DNA from 2 places in the Vibrio kanaloae genome. Region 1 is predicted to be linked to the other one. Evidence: predicted binding sites of a transcription regulator. Region 1 holds the regulator's gene; the other holds the start of a gene.

What was found. Region 1 encodes MetJ, which represses methionine synthesis genes. Its sites were predicted from a motif close to TTAGACNTNTANANGTCTAA; they were not measured.
Region 2: the regulator MetJ is predicted to act here: its motif matches at 1,205-1,224, upstream of metN (methionine ABC transporter ATP-binding protein MetN).

What each region holds. Positions count from the first base shown of each region.
Region 1 covers NZ_AP025497.1:253,159-263,755, reverse strand. The annotation lists gene OCV24_RS01190 (bifunctional aspartate kinase/homoserine dehydrogenase II) at 1-1,450, opposite strand, end outside; gene OCV24_RS01185 (O-succinylhomoserine (thiol)-lyase) at 1,453-2,634, opposite strand; gene metJ (met regulon transcriptional regulator MetJ) at 2,843-3,160, shown strand; gene OCV24_RS01175 (malic enzyme-like NAD(P)-binding protein) at 3,348-4,637, opposite strand; gene rpmE (50S ribosomal protein L31) at 4,988-5,206, opposite strand; gene priA (primosomal protein N') at 5,549-7,750, shown strand; gene cytR (DNA-binding transcriptional regulator CytR) at 7,990-8,994, shown strand; gene ftsN (cell division protein FtsN) at 9,117-9,650, shown strand; gene hslV (ATP-dependent protease subunit HslV) at 9,875-10,423, shown strand; gene hslU (HslU--HslV peptidase ATPase subunit) at 10,482-10,597, shown strand, end outside.
Region 2 covers NZ_AP025497.1:2,384,332-2,394,928, forward strand. The annotation lists gene OCV24_RS10805 (MliC family protein) at 75-410, opposite strand; gene gmhB (D-glycero-beta-D-manno-heptose 1,7-bisphosphate 7-phosphatase) at 528-1,079, opposite strand; gene metN (methionine ABC transporter ATP-binding protein MetN) at 1,321-2,355, shown strand; gene OCV24_RS10820 (methionine ABC transporter permease) at 2,345-3,028, shown strand; gene metQ (methionine ABC transporter substrate-binding lipoprotein MetQ) at 3,111-3,920, shown strand; gene OCV24_RS10830 (carbohydrate porin) at 4,017-5,222, opposite strand; gene OCV24_RS10835 (Zn-ribbon-containing protein) at 5,626-6,402, opposite strand; gene syd (SecY-interacting protein) at 6,407-6,952, opposite strand; gene queF (NADPH-dependent 7-cyano-7-deazaguanine reductase QueF) at 7,084-7,929, shown strand; gene OCV24_RS10850 (tetratricopeptide repeat protein) at 7,988-10,246, shown strand; gene OCV24_RS10855 (GGDEF domain-containing protein) at 10,364-10,597, shown strand, end outside.

The DNA of each region.
Region 1 (10,597 bases):
AGTTCATTCCACGGCGCTTTTCAAGTTCCGCTTTTTGCTCAGCAAACAGGCTTAACCAGCTTGAACCAATATTGCCCTTACCACACAAGGCAATCGCAACACGCTTCTGCGCTTGGAACAGTTGAGAGTGAATGCCTTTCACCAGACTTGATGTTTCGCTCTTACGAATCACAGCCACCAAGCTTAAGCCTGAGTTCGCTTCTGAGATGAACTCAACCGGAGAGCTCTTAAGCTGCTGGTAGAAGCCGTAACAATGGTTCGGGTTCTTAGTCACACCCGCACCCACTGCTGCAATCAGAGAGAAACCTTCTTTGAGCTTAATCTCAGCTTCAATCGCGTGGTCTTGTAGATATTCTAAAGCACCACCAGCGATCTCTTCTGTGTAAGCAAGACGCAAACAGTGTTGATCCGGTTCAAGCTCATAAGCCAGCGGCTCAAGTTGAGCACGCTTAAGCCCTTCAAGGACTTCACTCTCTAGACGGTCGAAATCATGGCCGTGACCAAACGTCAGTTGCACGATAAGAACGTCATCCAAAGAGGTAATGATTTTTGCACCACGACCAGATGCCAGTACACGCTCAATCTGTGTGGAGCCTGCTTCTGGCTGATAGCTGCAGCGTAAACTTAAATCCATAGCACTTTGAGCCACCGGCTGTAGCGTTCGGCTGTGAAGCACCGGCGCCGCCAGACGAGCTAACTCACTGGCTTCATCAAGACGAAGCAGAGGCAATAGACACGCATCTGAAACCAGACGAGGGTCAGCGCTGTATACGCCTGCCACATCACTCCAAATCGTCACACGTTCAACTTCAGCCAACGCGCCAATCACGGTAGCTGAGTAATCCGAACCATTCCGACCAAGCAATACGGTTTCGCCGTCGCTGTTCTGAGCCATAAAGCCCGTAATCACCACACGACAATGCGCATGCTGCGCTAGAGCTTCTTTAATCAGAGGATAAGAACGTGCGCGGTCAACTTCAGGTTGAGCGCCCACTTCTGCACGCAAAAAGGCACGCGCATCTTGAGCTACCGCTTGTAAATCATGTTGGCACAACAAAGCGGCTAACAGACGCGAAGACCAAACCTCACCGTGTCCTAACACTTGTGCTTTTTGCGCTTCGCTCAAGGGAGCGGTGAGCTCACCCAAAGCGGTAAACTCTTGTTGAATGGTTGCCGTTAGTTGCGAAGCGGCTTCACCTTCAAGCAGCGCTTCAATCAGCTCAAGCTGGAACTGACGAAGGGTTTGTAGGCATTCATGGGCAATACGGCCATCTTTGTCGAGCGCTTCAACAAACTCAATCAAACGGTTGGTTGTTTTACCCGCTGCCGATACAACGACTAAATCAGTTGCTGATGAGTATTCTCTAAGGATGTTAACCACGCGTTGGTAACATTCAGGATTCGCTAAACTGCTGCCACCAAATTTATGTAGCTGGCGAAAGGTTGCCATTATTACCCCTCCCCTTCAGCAATAAAGCGCTGTGTTTTTTCAAACGCTTGCTTGAGGTCATCGATTAGGTCTTCTGCATCTTCAAGGCCAACAGATAGACGCAGTAGTTGCTGAGAAACACCCGCTTCTGCTAATGCTTCTTCACCCATCGCGCGGTGAGTCATCGACGCAGGGTGACAAATCAAGCTTTCAACACCGCCCAGCGATTCCGCCAAAGAAAACAGCTCTAACTTATCAACAAAGTATTTAAGCGCCTCGAATGAGCCCGCAAACTCAAAGCTGAGCATTGAGCCAAAGCCCGATTGCTGTTTCTTCGCGATCTCATGACCCGGATGTTCAGGAAGGCTTGGGTGGTAAATAGTGCCGACGAGATCTTGTTGCTGCAGAGACGCCAGAATCTCACGTGAGCTTTCTTCGTGAACTCGCATACGCGCACCTAGCGTACGAATACCACGTAAAGTCATGTAGCTATCAAATGGTGTGCCGGTCGCACCAATACAGTTGCCCCACCATGCTAGCTCTTCAGCGTGCTCTTCTGTCTTAGTGACCACAACGCCACCAATAACATCTGAGTGTCCATTGATGTACTTAGTGGTTGAGTGAATAACAAAATCAGCACCCAGCTCTAAAGGCTTTTGGAACACAGGTGTCAAAAACGTGTTGTCGACAGCAACCAGAGCACCAACCTCTTTCGCTTTGCGGCAAGTTTCTGCAATATCAACCACGCGAACCAATGGATTCGATGGTGTTTCGATTAAGATCAACTTTGGCTTAAGCGCGATCGCCGCATCCAGTGCCGATTGATCCGATTGATCAACAAACAGAACTTTGAAGTCACCTTTCAGTGAGCGAGTGTTAAACAGACGGTAAGTACCGCCGTAGCAGTCGTGTGGTGCGATAATAAGATCATCGCCGCCTAAGAAAGCAGAAACCCATAAGTTTAGCGCCGAAGTACCGCAGTTAGTCACAACCGCGCCTTTGCCTGATTCAAGCTCAAACAGTGCCGTTTCTAATAAACCTCGATTGGGGTTACCAGAACGAGTGTAATCGTACTTTGGCACTTCACCAAAAGCGGGAAACCCATAATTAGTCGAAAGGTAAATAGGTGGGACAACGGCATGGTGTTGCGTGTCTGACTCGATACCAGTACGTACTGCAATTGTTGCTGGCTTCCGGCTGCTCATAGGTGCTTCCTTACAAGTTTTGCGTCTGAGAATCACAGCTGCTTGTCGGCATTTTTCGGCTGTGTTAGATATATGTAATTCACTTTACTTTCATAAACGTGAGACGTCAACACTTCTAGACGTCCATATGTCTTTGCTTATGGCAGTAAATCCCGCTAAAATCACCACTATTAATTTATTCTAACAACTAAAGTGATGAAGGTACGCAATGGCCGACTGGAATGGTGAATACATAAGCCCATATGCTGAGCATGGAAAGAAAAGCGAACAAGTAAAGAAAATTACAGTTTCTATCCCTCTAAAAGTGTTAAAGGTTCTCACTGACGAGCGTACTCGCCGCCAGATTAATAACCTGCGCCATGCAACAAACAGTGAGCTACTGTGCGAAGCCTTTCTACATGCGTACACAGGCCAACCACTACCAACGGATGAAGATCTCCGTAAAGACCGTCCAGACGATATCCCTACTGAAGTAAAAAGACTGATGACAGAGATGGGGATCGAATTCGAAGCGTTTGACGAATAATAAAAACAACTCAGTACCGCCTTTAATACTGATTCGCTATAGCGGCCCCTATTCATAACATCACTCACTATACTGCTTGCGAGTGGGCTGTGAGTGATAGATATAAAAAAACCGACTCCTGATGAGTCGGTTTTTATTATTCTTGCCCATAGCGAAACCGCTACAGAGAATCCACCACAGCGGGCTATTACGCCATATAGTTAGCTGGCATATCAATACGCGCAACGCCAGATTCAACGGCCGCTTCCGCTACCGCTTTTGCTACTCGAGGAAGCAGACGCGGGTCCATTGGCTTAGGAATGATATAGCCCTTACCAAACTCCAGCGCCGTCTCACCTGCTGCCGCTAATACTTCTGCTGGCACTTCTTCTTTCGCCAGTTCACGAATAGCATGAACCGCCGCCAGTTTCATCTCATCATTAATTTCGCTCGCACGCACATCTAACGCACCACGGAAAATGAATGGGAAACAAAGTACGTTGTTAACTTGGTTCGGGTAATCACTACGGCCCGTACCCATAATAAGGTCTTTTCGAACTTCATGAGCAAGATCTGGTTTGATTTCTGGATCAGGGTTTGAACATGCAAACACAATCGGCTTATCAGCCATTAGTGTTAATGCTTCAGCTGGTAGCAAGTTAGGGCCAGACACACCCAAGAATAGATCCGCATCTTCGATAACATCTTCAAGAGTACGTTTGTCAGTGTTGTTTGCGAATAGTTCTTTGTACTCATTAAGGTCATCACGACGAGTGTGGATTACCCCTTTACGGTCCAGCATGTAGATCTTCTCACGCTGGGCGCCACACTTAATCAGCAGTTCCATACAAGCAACCGCTGCTGCGCCTGCACCTAAACAAACGATCTTACATTCTTCTAGCTTCTTACCTTGAAGTTCAATTGCGTTCAGCATACCAGCTGCTGTTACAATCGCAGTACCGTGTTGGTCATCGTGGAATACTGGTACATCACAACGTTCAATCAGGCGACGTTCAATCTCAAAACAATCTGGTGCTTTGATGTCTTCTAGGTTAATACCACCGAATGTATCTGCGATATTGGCAACGGTATCTACAAACTCATCGATTGTGCGGTGTTTTACTTCAATATCGATAGAATCTAAACCTGCAAAGCGCTTAAACAGTAACGCTTTACCTTCCATTACCGGTTTAGAAGCAATAGGGCCAAGATTTCCAAGACCAAGAATCGCCGTACCGTTAGAGATAACTGCAACCATGTTGCCTTTACCCGTGTATTTATAAACGTTATCGACGTTTTGTGCGATTTCGCGAACAGGTTCAGCCACGCCAGGGCTGTATGCTAGTGCTAGATCTTCTGCAGAATCTGCAGGCTTTGTCAGTTCTACGGCAATTTTGCCTGGAATTGGGAACTCATGATAATCAAGAGCTTGCTGACGAAATTGTTCTTGAGGCGATAACTCTTGAGAGGATTGGTCTTGTCGGCTGTCTTCAGACATAGGTGTAGGTTCCTAGGTTATTATTATTTGGGGGTCTTGTTCATGTTAATGGATGTACTTCAAAGTTCCTAGGTAGTTAAAGCCTCTGTCTCATTAAAAAACGAGATTTAACTACTAATAAGACCAGTGAGCAGTTGAAATTACTATTGTCTGTTGAACTTTCAAGCGAATTTCTAAATAGAAGTAGCGGAACGACCATTGTGGAGAAATTCGGATCAACTACCTATCATTTATATTAATTGCCTACCTATTAAATAGCTAAAAAGCAGAGCAGTATCCATCATTGACTCAAATTATAGGCAACAAAAAAGGACACCTAAGTGTCCTTTTTCATGTCTAAATAGCGAGAATTACTTCTTGCTAGAAAGAGCACCGAAACGCTTGTTAAAGCGATCTACACGGCCGCCTGTATCTACGATACGTTGCTTACCTGTGTAGAATGGGTGACATTTGTCACATACATCTAGGTGAATGCCATCTTTACCTAGAGTAGAGTTGAATTCGAATGTGTTGCCGCAAGAACAAGTTGCTGTTACTGCTTTGTATTCTGGGTGGATTCCAGCTTTCATGGGATAACCTCAAGTAGGCCGTGTCGCTATACGATTCTAAGCCGCACACCACACGTAGTTTAAAAAAGAAATAAAGACACCGCATCCGTACAAAAAAGTGACGAAGCCATACCTTTAAGGCGCAGTATAGTAATGAATCTATAAGACAGGATCAACCGATTTGATACATTTTTCGCCAATAGTGTCTTTATTTCTTTTGTTAACTGGCATGTTGGTTGAAATTCATGAGCTCTAGTGACCTTCATTCGTTAACTCACCTCTTTCACCTAAACTGCTCCTCGAATTTAACCGCCTTATCATTTAGACTGTTCGCTCTCCTCAACTCAGTAAAGCCGTCACTTTATGCGTCCAATGATTGCCCGTGTGGCCCTGCCTGTTCCACTCGACAAGCAGTTCGATTACAAGATTCCTAACCACCTCTTTCCGATTATTGGTGGGCGAGTTTCTGTGCCTTTTGGACGCCAAACCTTAACCGGTATTGTCACAGCTCTGGTTAACGAATCTGAATTCGAACTAGACAAGCTCAAACCAATTAAAGCCTTATTAGACAATCAGCCTGTTTGGCCGGAATCTGTCTATTCACTCTTGATATGGTGTAGTCAATTCTATCAATACCCGCTTGGCGAAACCTTTGCTAACGCCCTTCCGAGCGCTCTAAGAAAAGGCAAAGCCGCCGACTTCGCAACGCTTATCGAATGGCAGTTAACATCGTCAGGCAAAGATCAACTGATGCAAGGCTTTGGTCGCGCCGTCAAACAAGCCAAAGTGATGCATATGCTTGAAAATGGCGCGGTTCCTCATCAAGAATTCATTGATGAGGAAGTGGGTAGCGCAGTACTTAAGACACTGGAAGAGAAAGGTTGGATTGAATCGGTAGAGAAAAAACCGCAGCGCAAACCATGGCCAGTTGAACTCGAAAACGAACAAGACAAGCCTAAACTCAATGCAGAGCAAGCCATCGCAATCGCAACTGTCAATAGCCAGACCAACTTTGGCTGCTTTCTACTAGAGGGCGTTACCGGTTCAGGTAAGACAGAAGTCTATCTGAATATGATCAAGCCGATTCTTGACCAGGGTAAACAGGCACTAGTTTTGGTGCCTGAAATTGGCCTCACCCCTCAAACCATTAACCGCTTTAAGCGACGCTTTAATGTGCCTGTTGAGGTTATCCACTCTGGCTTAAACGATTCAGAGCGACTGAATGCGTGGCTCTCGGCACGCGACAATATTGCAGGGATCGTGATAGGTACGCGCTCGGCTCTATTCACGCCTTTCGCTGATTTAGGCATTATCATTGTCGATGAAGAACATGACGCCTCCTATAAACAGCAAGACAGCCTGCGCTACCACGCACGTGATGTCGCCATTATGCGCGCTCATAAAGCGCAAGTTCCGGTCGTTCTTGGGTCAGCAACTCCGGCTTTTGAAACACTGCACAACGCTCAGATAGGCAAATACAGCTACCTTACCCTCACCTCACGTGCAGGTGTCGCATTGCCGACCACTAATAAAGTGTTGGATGTGAAAGGCGAATATCTGGAAAGCGGTTTGTCTGCGTCGTTAATTGCTGAGATGCAAAGACACCTGAAAGCGGGCAACCAAGTGATGTTGTTCCTCAACCGACGCGGGTTCTCTCCGGCATTGATGTGTCACGACTGTGGTTGGACTGCCGAGTGTAAGCGCTGTGATGCTTACTACACTTATCACCAATACAGCAATGAAATGCGTTGCCACCACTGTGGTTCACAACACCATATCGTTCACCATTGCCAAGGCTGCGGTTCAGCGAATTTAGTGACAGTGGGTGTCGGTACCGAACAGCTCGAAGCACAACTTGGTCAACTATTTCCAGAATATAAAACCATTCGTATTGACCGCGACAGCACCCGTCGTAAGGGTAGCTTAGAAAGCGCATTAGAGTCGATTCGTAAGGGTGAATACCAAATTCTTATTGGCACCCAGATGCTGGCTAAAGGTCACCACTTCCCTGACGTGACACTTGTGGCGTTATTGGATGTGGATGGCTCTTTATATAGCAGTGACTTCCGAGCGCCTGAACGCCTTGCTCAGCTCTTTATCCAAGTCGCAGGGCGCGCAGGGCGCGCCAGTAAACCCGGCGAAGTGATCTTACAAACGCACCATCCAGAACATGGTCTGTTACAAGCATTGCTGCACAAAGACTATAACCACTTCGCTCAGACGGCCTTAGCCGAACGTAAACAGGCGATGTTGCCGCCTTACACCTTTATGACTCTGTTTAGAGCAGAAGCGAACGACACGCGCTTGGTGGAAGATTTCTTACGTCAAGTTCGTCACACACTGGAGTCACATCCATTGTTTGACCAATATTGCATGGTGTTAGGACCAACGCCTGCACCATTAGCCAAACGTGCAGGCAAATCTCGCTGGCAACTGATCTTGCAAACCCAAACTCGCTCATTGATGCAGAAGCTATTAATGAGTGCGAAGCCGGCAATTAATATGTTACCCGCTGCGAAAAAAGTTCGTTGGTCACTCGATATTGAGCCGCAAGATTTAAGCTAAACCCACCTGGGTTAAAACTAATGATAAGTTTGTTCACAAATATTTCATATTTCTCGTGAGCAACATCACACTAGTCATGTGATTTTTGTTAATCTAGCCGTAACTTTACACGGATGAAACAAATAGAATATTGCAATAAAAAAAGTGTTAGCAACACTTTCATTATGTCTATTTGATTGTATTAATTATTCACGCCTTAGATACTTAGGCAATAAAGGAACTTAAAGAGGGTTTAATTTATGGCGACAATGAAGGATGTTGCCCAGCTAGCAGGCGTCTCAACCGCAACGGTATCACGTGCATTGATGACCCCAGAGAAAGTCTCAGTTTCTACTCGCAAACGAGTAGAGGCAGCAGTACTTGAAGCTGGATACTCACCCAACACATTAGCTCGAAACTTACGTCGCAACGAATCAAAAACCATCATTACTATCGTTCCTGATATCTGTGACCCTTATTTCGCCGAAATCATTCGTGGTATCGAAGATGCAGCTGTAGAAAATGATTACCTAGTTCTGCTTGGCGACAGTGGTCAACAGAAGAAACGTGAATCATCATTCGTAAACTTGGTGTTCACCAAACAGGCTGATGGCATGCTACTGCTTGGCACCGACCACCCATTTGATGTCAGTAAATCTGAACAGAAGAACTTACCACCTATGGTGATGGCATGTGAGTTTGCACCTGAACTTGAGTTGCCAACGGTACACATCGATAACTTGACGTCTGCATTTGAAGCCGTCAACTACCTAGCTCAGTTAGGTCATAAGCGCATCGCACAAATATCCGGCCCAACCTCCGCCACTCTATGTAAATTCCGCCAGCAAGGCTACCAACAGGCATTGCGCCGGGCTGGTGTATCAATGAACCCAGCTTATAGTACTGTTGGTGATTTTACCTTTGAAGCTGGAACAAAAGCCGTTCGTCAATTATTAGCACTACCGGAACAACCAACCGCAATTTTCTGTCATAACGATTCAATGGCAATTGGTGCTATTCAAGAAGCAAAAAAATTAGGTTTGCGTGTTCCTCAAGATCTCTCCATTGTTGGTTTTGATGACATCCAATTCGCTCAATACTGCGATCCACCACTAACGACCATTTCTCAGCCTCGTTACGAAATCGGACGCCAAGCGATGCTGATGATGCTCGACCTACTTAAAGGTAACGATGTTCAAACAGGTTCACGCCTACTTGAAGCTAAACTCGTGGTTCGTGGCAGTACAGCGCCACCTCGAATTTAGGCAAGGTAAATACCCAAACAAACCTGCGGCACATTTTGATGTGCCGCTTCAATTTCTGCACTATTATCCTCACGCAATCTGGATTACCATGAGAGCAGAACTATCAACTATTGAATTGTCTTGTGGCTAATAGAGATTATGTAAAGCGCGGTCGTGGCACAAAAAAAACGACCAACAAACAAGCCCCTCGCCGTAAACCTTGGCGCAGTGGTCTTTTGGCGATCCTCCTTGCTGGTGGTTTTGGTTACGGTCTTTACTTATTAAGTAATGATCCTGAGCCACCAGCGCCAGCTCCTGTGGTGAACAAGTCAAAACCTAAGCCAGCAAAAGTAATTCCGCCTCCTCCAACAGAGAAATGGGACTACGTCGAAACGCTGCCAAGTCGCGAGATTGAAATTAAAGCCAAAGAGCAACAGATCTCGAAGATCCCTTACATCATGCAATGTGGCGCTTACAAAACCTCAGCACAGGCAGAAACACGTAAGTTGGACATTGCCTTCCAAGGTATCTCGAGTGAGATCCGCAAGAAAGATGGCAGTAGCTGGTACCGTGTGGTTCTAGGACCTTACAAATTTAAGCGTGATGCCGAACGAGATCGCCACAAACTACAACGCGCAAAAATAGAACCTTGTGCTATTTGGAAAGACACCGAGTAGTGATAAGCGATAGCGCAGTTGTGTAATAACTAGAGTGACAGCAAAGACAAACATCGAAAGCCTCCCATTGTGGAGGTTTTCTTTTATTTAGTCCCTTGAATCAAATTTCCTTACAACTTCCACTGATAAGTTGCTCGACATCACTCATGGTTCCTTGAATTATCCGAGTGTCATCCTCATATACTTTTTATACCCAAGGATAAGAATATAAAGAGGCCCTACTCGTGACTACCATAGTATCTGTACGTCGTAATAATAAAGTCGTCATCGCGGGTGATGGACAAGTATCTCTAGGCAATACAGTAATGAAGGGCAATGCCCGCAAAGTACGTCGCCTATACAACAACAAAGTACTGGCAGGTTTCGCTGGCGGTACGGCTGACGCTTTCACGCTATTCGAAAAATTTGAAAGCAAACTGCAAATGCACCAAGGTCACCTAACCAAAGCGGCCGTTGAGCTGGCAAAGGATTGGCGTAGCGACCGTGCTCTACGTAAATTAGAAGCACTGCTTGCCGTAGCGGATGAAACCGCTTCACTGATCATCACTGGTAATGGTGACGTCGTTCAACCTGAGAATGACCTGATTGCGATTGGCTCAGGTGGTAACTTCGCTCAAGCAGCGGCAACTGCCCTACTAGAAAATACTGATTTAGATGCACGTGAAATCGCAGAAAAGTCGCTGAGCATTGCTGGCGATATCTGTGTCTTCACCAACCATCAACACACTGTTGAAGAGCTAGATAGCACCGTTGAACTGCCAAAACCAGAATAACGACCTCCTCTATCCATAATGTTGTATTCAACAGTGATTAAAGAATTAAGGAAAAACCATGTCTGAGATGACTCCTCGCGAAATCGTTCATGAACTCAATCGCCACATTATTGGTCAAGATAACGCTAAGCGTTCAGTAGCCATTGCATTACGTAACCGCTGGCGTCGTATGCA
Region 2 (10,597 bases), 1.0 Mb from region 1:
AAGAGAAAAGAGAAAAAGTGAGGGTAGATTCCCTCACTTAACTGTATGTAAATCCTAGTCGTTCTTACGATGACTTACTTTTGACAATTTCGATACACAACACGACCAAGTTCTAGACGTGCATTGTCACCTTTAGTACGCAAAGTGATGTTGTTAACTACCTCTGCAGTGCCATCATCTAGAATATATTTGGTTCCTGAACCTGCCGGTACCTGAGTCAGACGATATTCATCGTCAAGCAAACGTAAGACCGCTTTTTCATTATCAAGGTAAGCTACTTCAAACGAAACATCAGACTCACATTGATAAGTCATGAACTGATTATTCGATGCTTCACTATCAGGGGCTGCTGACTTAGAGCACCCGATTAATGCTACCGTACATAGAGATGCTACTAACATAGCTTTCATACTTCGTTCCTCATCTTTATATAGACACGATACTTATCTTCTTAAACAGTATAAACCCTAGTAACAATTAGGTGCTTTTTAAGGATAGGTACATGACCTTAGTGCTCAATGAAACGCTTAACCTTTTAAGAAAGCGGGTACGTCTTTAATGCTATCAAGTACTACGCTAGCTAGCGCTTCACCCTTTTCAGTGATTGGCTTGCCGGTTCTCACCAATACTTTAGTGCCAACTCCTGCTGCCTCTGCAGCCATCATGTCTTCAGCTTTATCGCCGATCATGACTGAATTAGCCATATCAATTTTCAGAAAGTCACGAGCAGAAATGAACATGCCTGGCTTTGGTTTACGACATTCACAATCTTGCTTGTAGTCACCGATACCGTGTTCAGCGTGGTGAGGACAGTAATAGATGCCATCAAGCTCGACACCATTATCAACAAAGTTCCAATCCATCCACTGCGTCAGAGAAAGAAAACGGTCTTCGCTAAACATGCCACGAGCAATACCTGACTGGTTAGTCACTAGCACCAATAAATAACCCATATCTTTAAACGCTTTCGCCGCTTCAAACACACCGTCGATGTATTCAAAGTCATGCTCATCATGTACGTAGCCGTGATCAACGTTAATCACACCATCACGATCTAAAAAAACAGCAGGTTTAGACAAAATTCAGTTCTCTATCAACGCTCTATTAATCATTAATTATTACACGCTTTATTTGCTTCATCACTATCTATTTATTTCTGCACTTGTTAAAAAACGGTTTCCACCTTAAATAACACCACTTACGTTTAGCCGTCTAGACGTAAAAATATCTATTGACTTAGATCATAGAACACCATAGCATCGTCTGTAAATCGAGCGAGCTATCGACATATTATTCTGTTCTATCTGCACGGGTTTCTCTATGATTAAAGTGAATCAAGTCAATAAGGTTTTTTATCAAGGCACTAAAGAAATCAATGCCTTAATTGATATCAACCTCCACATACCTCAAGGTCAAATCTTCGGAGTCATCGGCTCTTCAGGTGCAGGTAAAAGCACCCTGATCCGTTGTGTAAACATGTTAGAAGCCCCGACTTCAGGTGAAGTGATTGTTGACGGTATCGACCTAACAAAACTCAGCAAGTCTGAACTAAGCGAAGCGCGCCGTAACATAGGTATGATCTTCCAGCACTTCAATCTGTTGTCTTCTCGTACTGTATTTAACAATGTAGCACTGCCTTTAGAGCTTGCCGGTAGAGATAAAGCGGCTATTGAAGCGAAAGTGAGTGAGTTACTCGATCTTGTTGGCCTTGCAGACAAACGCGATACTTATCCAGCGAATTTGAGTGGTGGTCAAAAGCAACGTGTCGCGATTGCTCGTGCATTAGCATCAGACCCAAAAGTACTGCTTTGTGATGAAGCAACCAGTGCTCTGGATCCAGCAACCACTCAATCGATTCTTGAGCTGCTACGAAAAATCAACCGTAAGCTAAGCATCACGATTCTATTGATTACTCACGAAATGGATGTGGTTAAAAACATCTGTCACGAAGTCGCCATCATTGGTGGCGGCGAGCTTGTCGAAAAAGGGACTGTGGGTGACATATTCGCACACCCTAAAACAGAACTGGCGCATCAATTTATTCGTTCAACGCTGGATCTGACGATTCCTGAAGATTACCAAGCGCGTTTGCAAGAGACTCGTGTAAACAGCAGCTATCCACTGGTACGCCTTGAGTTTACGGGCGCAACGGTTGATGCTCCGCTGATGACGCAGATTGCACGAAAATTTAATATCGATGTCAGTATATTAAGCTCTGATCTTGATTACGCTGGCGGTGTAAAATTCGGCATGATGGTTGCCGAGCTATTCGGTAATGAAGCCGATGATAATGCTGCTATCCAATTCCTACGCGACAACAATGTAAAAGTAGAGGTGCTTGGTTATGTCCTTTAGTTTCAACGAGATTGCTGACTGGATCAGCTTGAACGGTAACCTTCTACTAGGCGCAACAGGCGAAACGCTGTACATGGTTGCTGTTGCTGGCATTGTTGGTTTTGCTGTCGGTATCCCATTAGGCGTGATTCTACACACAACCAAGAAAGGTGGTTTACTTGAGAACACCAAGCTAAACAAGACTCTAGGTGCAGTTGTCAACGTAGGTCGTTCAGTGCCTTTCTTAGTGCTGATGGTGGCGATTATCCCACTGACTAAGATGTTGATCGGTACCTTTATCGGGACAACAGCAGCAATTGTTCCATTAACAATTGGGGCTATCCCATTCGTAGCTCGACTTATCGAGAGTGCACTACTTGAAGTGCCAACAGGTCTAGTGGAAGCTGCTCAGTCAATGGGCGCAACACCAACACAAATAATCAATAAGGTTCTGCTTCCTGAAGCACTACCGACGATCATCAACTCAGTCACAATCACACTAGTAACGCTTGTGAGTTACTCAGCAATGGCAGGTACTGTGGGCGGCGGTGGCCTGGGTGATGTTGCCATTCGTTACGGATTCCACCGCTACGATGTCACCATCATGGCTGTGACGGTAGTGATGTTGATTGTGCTGGTACAAATTATTCAATCAATCGGTGATTCATTAGTTCGCCGCGTTGACCACAGATAAAGACTCAGCGTTTAAACGCAAACAATCTAAGACCAAGCGTCGTTTGAACCAAATTAAATAGATTTATTAAAAGGAGATTATTATGAAATTTAACCTTAAAGGTTTACTTACTATCGCAGCAGCAGCTTCAGCGCTAGTACTAGCAGGTTGTGGCGATAAAGAAGTCGACACTTCAAAAATCAAAGTCGGCGTAATTGCAGGGGCTGAAGCACAAGTTGCTGAAGTTGCTGCGAAAGTAGCGAAAGAGCAATACGGCTTGGATGTTGAGTTAGTGACCTTTACTGATTATGTAACACCAAACGCAGCGCTAGATGACGGCTCTATCGACATCAATGCATTTCAACACGCACCATACCTAGAACAACAAGTTGCCGATCGTGGTTACAAACTGACTATCGCTGGTAACACCTTTGTTTATCCAATTGCTGGCTACTCAAAAGAAGTGAAATCAGTAGACGACATTCAAGATGGTGCTCGTATCGCAGTACCAAACGATCCAACAAACCTAGGTCGCTCTCTCCTGCTTCTTGAGCAACAAGGTCTGCTTGAGCTTAGCGAAGATGCCGGTCTTCTCGCGACAGTTCGTGACATAGTTAGCAACCCTAAAAACCTAACGATTGTTGAACTAGACGCTGCGCAGCTACCGCGCTCTCTGGATGATGTAACTCTATCTATCATCAATACAACTTACGCAAGCTCAATCAACCTAACTCCACAAAAAGATGGTGTATTTGTTGAAGACAAAGATTCACCATACGTAAACCTAATTGTTTCTCGTGAAGAGAACCTAAATGCGGAAAATGTACAAAACTTCGTAAAGGCTTACCAAACTGAAGAAGTGTACAACGCTGCTTATGATATTTTCCAAGGTGGTTTAGTTAAAGGTTGGTAATTACCGACACTTAGCACCGCACTATAACAAAGACCCAAAAGGGCTGACTTAGCGTCAGCCCTTTTTATTAATGACAACTCACGAGAAAGACTCGGCTTACCACCAAGCTTCCACTTGCATACCGACACTCATTTCACTGTTTTTACCTTCACCGAAAGCATTGTCATTTTCAGCATCATTTAGGTAAGTCGCAAAGATACGGAATTCAGGACGCGACCAGAAACCCACTTGCGGTACCCAAGCCTGAGCCACTGTAAACTTGCCACCCGCGCCATCTTGGTTATCAATCGTTTCAACAAAACCGCCAATTTCAAGAATGGTACGCATACGCTTGTCCCACTTATAAAGCGGACGGATTACTGCACTGAACGACTCATCATCACTGTTATTTGCACCAACGCCCGTTGACGCCGCATAACGAACCGTGTGCCCAAACTCGATGTTCTCACCGATAGCAAGCACACCCCAGTTAATCAATCGGAAGCCATCAGCATCGTTGTTGTTTGCATCACGAACGATACCCTTACCTGTACCAAAGGTTGTCATCTGTTCGGCATAACCAGAGTTAGCAACTTGAAGAATGGTTTTGTTGAAGCCACCATTAAGGTTTTGATTTAGGCTGGCTGTCAGCATCACGCTATCATCCGCGTCCACCGTTTGACCCTGCTTTTCATTGGCGAAGTTCATATCAATACCGACCTCAAGATCCGCATTGTTCCACAATGGAATACCCGCATAGCGTATATCAGCAATCATAGCTGTAGTCTCTTTGCCATCAAATACATCGCCTGTCACTGTATCTTGAATCAGAGCCACCGATAATTTACCTGGTCCCATATTGATGTGTTCAACACCCGCACCAATACCGCTTACATCCCAATAATAGTTATCAACGATGTGTACATCATGGCGTTGGTAGTAGCGCTCACCCGCCCAAATACCAATGTCTTTATCTTCAAAAAGCCCTACCGCTTGAACATTCAGTTGAACTACATCCACGCTTTTATCCGCCGCGTTCTCATCTTGGCCTTGCCAGTACGACAACATGGAATCAACTAAAAATGAAACGTCGTCCTCGGCATACACCTCTTTTCTAAAACCAAACTCACCATACAGGTCATTTTCGTTGCCGAGTCGTCCAACTTTACTCACTTCCCATTTACTATTTGAACCACCTTCATTACTCAGGCCAACGCCGCCGCGCATGTAGCCATTAAACTCCAATGGCGTGGTTTCATCAGCGTATAAATTAGGTGTAAGTAAAGCAGTAGAGAGTGCAGCAGCAATAGGTAACAGTTTCATCGTCCATTCCTTTCAGATCTAGAATTACGTTATTTTTATAAATGGGAACATTCCCATGGGATCGATCCCATTTATATTGAGCAGAATATAAATTGAAAGAGAACTGGTTGATTATTGTGATCAGGTTAACTATTGAGGTAACGAAAAGTTGATGAGCGTTGGATTATTCCGGTGAATATTTGAGTGATACAGAGAGAGACATACAGCACGGAATGAGCACATTTAGAGACAAAAATAGGTTCGATAATTATTGGCAAGCTAAATACTGATTAACGACCAATATAGAGAGTTAAAAAGAGCAACAAACGAGAAGCTAACAGGGAGAAAAATTGAGGGGCGATTCAAGGTATCGAAGTATTGACTAACACTTCGATACCTTGAATCGCAAATTAAGCTTTATAGATTACTTAAGATGATCCCAAGAGATGTTTGATACCAGACGGCAATCATCACACTTGAAATAGAAAACATCGTGGATCGGCGCATCTAGCAGCCATTCACCACCACATTGCGGACACTTACGCTCTTTTTCAGCTTTTAAGCTGATGCCACCCACACGGTATAAGTAGTAGTAAGTTGGGATCTTAGTCAGATATTCGATGCGCCCTCTTAAGCCCCAACCACGTTTAAATAATACGCTTTTGGTATCACTGATCTCGGTCAGCGTTGCATGTTCAGCACGGCAACCCCCGCCCATTTGAACTTCATCACAGGCTTGCCATTCTGTCTGCCATTTCAATACCGCTTTATGGTCGCCATTGAATGTAGGTGGATTGCGATACAAAGGGATTGGTAGCAAGCTATCGCCACTACGCAACGGTGAACAGGTATGAACGAACGTCGTGTAAAGCACCTGCCAGCTAGGCGCTTCGTCTTCAGCCACTTCTTCAGAGTTAAGGTCTCGACCAAGCAAGCGCATTTTAGGCGTAAGCAAGCTCGCGTTAGACAAGCGCTCAAAACAGACTTTTACGAAGTCTGAATGGTTACGTGGGTGTAAACTATCTTGTTCTGGGCAGACAACACGAACATAAAATTCGCCATCACCCATCACGATAGGAAACTCACGACCCAACACTTGACCGTTGTAACGAAGTGCATCCATTAAGCCATTAACAGCCTTGTCGACAGCGCTTACCGTTGTGTTATCAAAACACTCAAATTGAAGTTCTAGTACGTACATCTATTTATACCGCTGGTTGTAACTTTGCTAAAAACGCTGCCAATGTCTCGGCTAATACATCACGATTTTTGGTGCCTAAGCGCTCTAGAATCACGTTGCCCGTTAGGTTGCAGATAGAGATAACATCCAGTTCAGCGTCGGTTGCTGCGATGAAAACCGTAGGCTTTAGCTTTAAGCGACGTTGAGTCACTAGGTGACCTAAGATGTTTTCTTGTAGGCATTCGAAGTCTTCATCACTCCAAATCTGTAATAAAGTCAGCTCATTACCGTCAAAGGTCGCATTCATATCCGCACTGTATTGCGAACCGTAGAAAGTTTTGATGTCTTCATGTAACGTCAATTCAATGCCGGTTTCAACGTTGGTGAAATCAGCGAACTGATCACGTGGATAGTGCTTCCACAACACGGCGTCGCCGCTCTTTTCTTCTACACATGGCGATACCACGTCCACCAGTTCCTCATTGCGAGGTAAACTTTGGTGTTGCTGTTGCCACGCGTCAACGTATCGCTGACTAAAAGAAAGTAGTGCGTCTTGAGCACGTTGAGTCATGAAAATCTCCTAAACACAAAATAATAAATAGAATCCGAACCCTTTCCGTTCCGATTAAGCGATGACTTAATGACAGGGTAATGGGGATTCAGTAAAATCGTCCCCATTCTAATCGAATTTGAAACGAAAGTATGAGCAAATATTCTGACGCAAAAGAGCTAACGGGTTTAACCCTAGGTGAAAAAACTGAGTACGCTAACCAATACGATGCAAGTTTATTGCAACCAGTACCTCGCAGCCTAAATCGTGATGATCTTGCGCTAAACGGTGAGTTGCCTTTTGTTGGTCATGATATTTGGACGATGTACGAACTTTCGTGGTTAAACAGCAATGGCCTACCACAAGTGGCCGTAGGTGAAGTTTTCATCCCAGCAACGAGTCCAAATTTAATTGAATCAAAATCTTTCAAGCTGTATCTAAACAGCTATAACCAGACTCAATTCGAAAACTGGAATCAAGTGACAGAGCGTCTAACTCAAGATTTGTCAGCATGTGCAGGCGAGACGGTGACTGTGAATGTAAACTCGGTCACCGACTACACTAACCAGCCTATCGTAACGATGAAAGGTGACTGTATCGACAACCAAGACATCAAGATCACCAGCTATGATTTTGACGCCTCATTGCTTGAAGGCGCTGCTGGCGAACAAGGCGTTGAAGAAACACTGCACAGCCACCTATTGAAGTCGAACTGTTTAATCACCAATCAGCCCGATTGGGGTAGCGTTGAGATCGAGTATTCAGGTAAGCAAATTAATCGTGAAGCACTGCTACGCTATTTAGTTTCTTTCCGTGAGCACAACGAATTCCACGAACAATGTGTTGAGCGTATATTTACTGATATTATGAAACACTGCGAACCCTCGAAGCTAACTGTGTTTGCACGTTACACACGTCGTGGCGGCCTAGATATCAACCCATATCGTTCAACTGAGCAAGATAGACCAAGTCACAATAAACGTATGGCACGCCAATAATCAGGCGTGAACCACCCACACTTACTTGAACCTAACTAATTATTAAAGGGACATTGAAATGCGTTGGTTATACGTTGTTAGTCTATTTATTTTAAGCTTAAGTACATCGGTTAATGCATCGATTTATTCGTCAGCGCTGCTCAATGAAGCCAATAACTTGGTCGAGATCGAGCCAAACCAAGCAAAAAAAATGGCTAACAGCTACCTAACACTGCGTGTCCTTTCAGATCAACGCGAAAAAAGCCCTTCGGCGATTTCTCGTGAAGAAACAGATTCTTCGATTAGAACACCAAATAGCAGTATCGATGCCTATAAGATCTTAGCAAAAGCAGAGTACAACCTTGGTAACAGTCGTACTGCGATTCAGCATATAGACAAGGCGTCTGGGCTCGCAAAAACCTATAAACTTGAGTACCTCAAACTGGATCTTCAAATCTTAAAAGTTAAGTTACTCTGGCTCAGTGATAGAGAATCAGCCAAAGCAAAAGCTGAACTTACTAGCATCGAAGCGAACCTAGAGTCGGAAAATAAAACGTTACTCTTAGCAGAAGGCATCACCTATCGTTTGATCATGTTGAAAGCCGATATCGCCTCGTACGACAACAAAATCGACGAAGCTGAGAAGTTCTACCAAGAAGCAAAAGCCTATCTAGATCAGCGCTATTCTGAAAAGGTTACCATCGACTATCACATCGCAGTCGGAGAGTTTTATCTAACTCACAAGGAATATAACCACGCACTATCAGAATTGCTGTATGGCTACTGGAAATCAATAGAAGGAAACCTAAGCGCACGCTTGGCCAAAGTAAACCGCCTACTTGCGCAACTTTTCTTTGAACGCCAAGTGCTAGACAAGGCATTAGAACACCTTTCTCAAGCCGCTGACTTCTATGACAACTTTGAAAACTCACCGGTGTTGGCACAAGTGCTTAATCAAATGGGAGATGTATACTTCTTGCAAGGTAAATATAACCTGGCTCTCGTGCATTTTTTTAATGTTCTTGATCACGAGAGTACCGAGCGAGATATCTACCAAGTCATTGATATTCGTCTAAGTTTATCGGCAACCTACTTACGTCTTTATAACTACCCTCTTGCAGAGCAGTACCTAACCCGTGCCCTTGAACTGTTAGAATACACCGACATTCCAAACCTGGAAGGTCGCGCTGCCCTACTCTCGGCTGGATTGGCTTACCACCTACAAGAGAGCGAAGATGTGATCAAACATGCAACGCGTGCACTTGAGATCTCGCGCCAAGTAGAGAACATGCACCTGTCACAACGCTCATACTACTTACTCTCTTTAGGTTATGAGCAAGCAGGTCACCCTCAACAAGCCTTAGCAAACCTCAAGCAATATAATAGTCTTGTCTCTTTAGAGCAGCAACAACTCAACCGTGTTGGTGAAGATGCATTCCGCCAACAGAAAGAGTTTGCAGAACAAACCCTTCACTATGCAGGCCAAGAGCAGGAGCTAGATAAATTCAAATTGGAGCATCGTAAGTTCCAGAAAATATCGTTTGCCCTCTTCTTGTTCAGTATTATTCTGTTCTTCTTTGTGCTTCGTAGAGGTTATCTTATCCAAACCTTAGCCAAGGAAGTGGACTCACTTCGTACAGACCTCTTTACGCACTCACGCTCGAAGCTTCCAAATTTAAGAATGCTCAATGCGAAACTGTCTAACGCCTTAGAACAAACCAGTCATACCTTCGAACAGTGGCAACTGGGTGAATTGATTTATGAACCACTGAACGATCGTTTACGCTTCGTGATGATTGATTTACCTTTCCTACGGAACATGTACACACAGAATGGTTATAAAGCAGGCTTAGAACTAGAAAATGCTTTCGGTGAGTTCCTTAAATCGAAGCTTGAAGGTCCGGCTCGCGTCTACCACTTTTCTGATTCAAACCTGCTTTATATTGAACCAAACTCAGACCGTGATTTATCACCAGAAGCAATATTCATCAAGATTCAATCTTGGGTTAATAACTTTGAGCCAGAGCGTAACATCAATCGAATTGTCCGTATGGGCATCGCTGACTACCCGTTCTTACCACGCGCTTATACCGCGATAAATGACCAGGAACTGCTAGATGTACTATTAATGTCGACTAACCTAGCACGTGAAATCAGCTTAAAAGAGCGCAGTAGCCAATGGGTATACCTAAAAGCTATCGATAATGCTCCCGCAGCTAGCCTTGCAACTGGTAACATAAGAGAAGCGTGTAAACATGCGATAAATCAAGGGTTAATTAAAATACAATCGTCGTACCAGAATGAGGACAACATCAAAAAAATGCTAAAAGATGACTGATTTGCGAGCGGTTAATACTGGTAAGTCGTGACCTTATTTTTAGTTTTGTTATTATTGCTGCAATGGAACTTCACTACATGATCATGATCGATCTACGCGGCGCTAATTAATACATCTATGGGCATTCTTGAAAAAGACATTCAGGCGCAACTCCACCAACTGAAGTTTCAGTTAGAGCAAGTTCGTTTGACGCAAAGAGACACCTCGTTCAAGTTTATGAGAGAGCAGAAAGTTCTAAAGCGTATTGTCACATCTTTGAGTAAGGCGTGTGTTGGTAGTAACAGTCATTTAGATGAAAACCTCATTGCTCTTAGAGAAGAGTTAGAAAATCAAAAAGACATTAGCTCAATG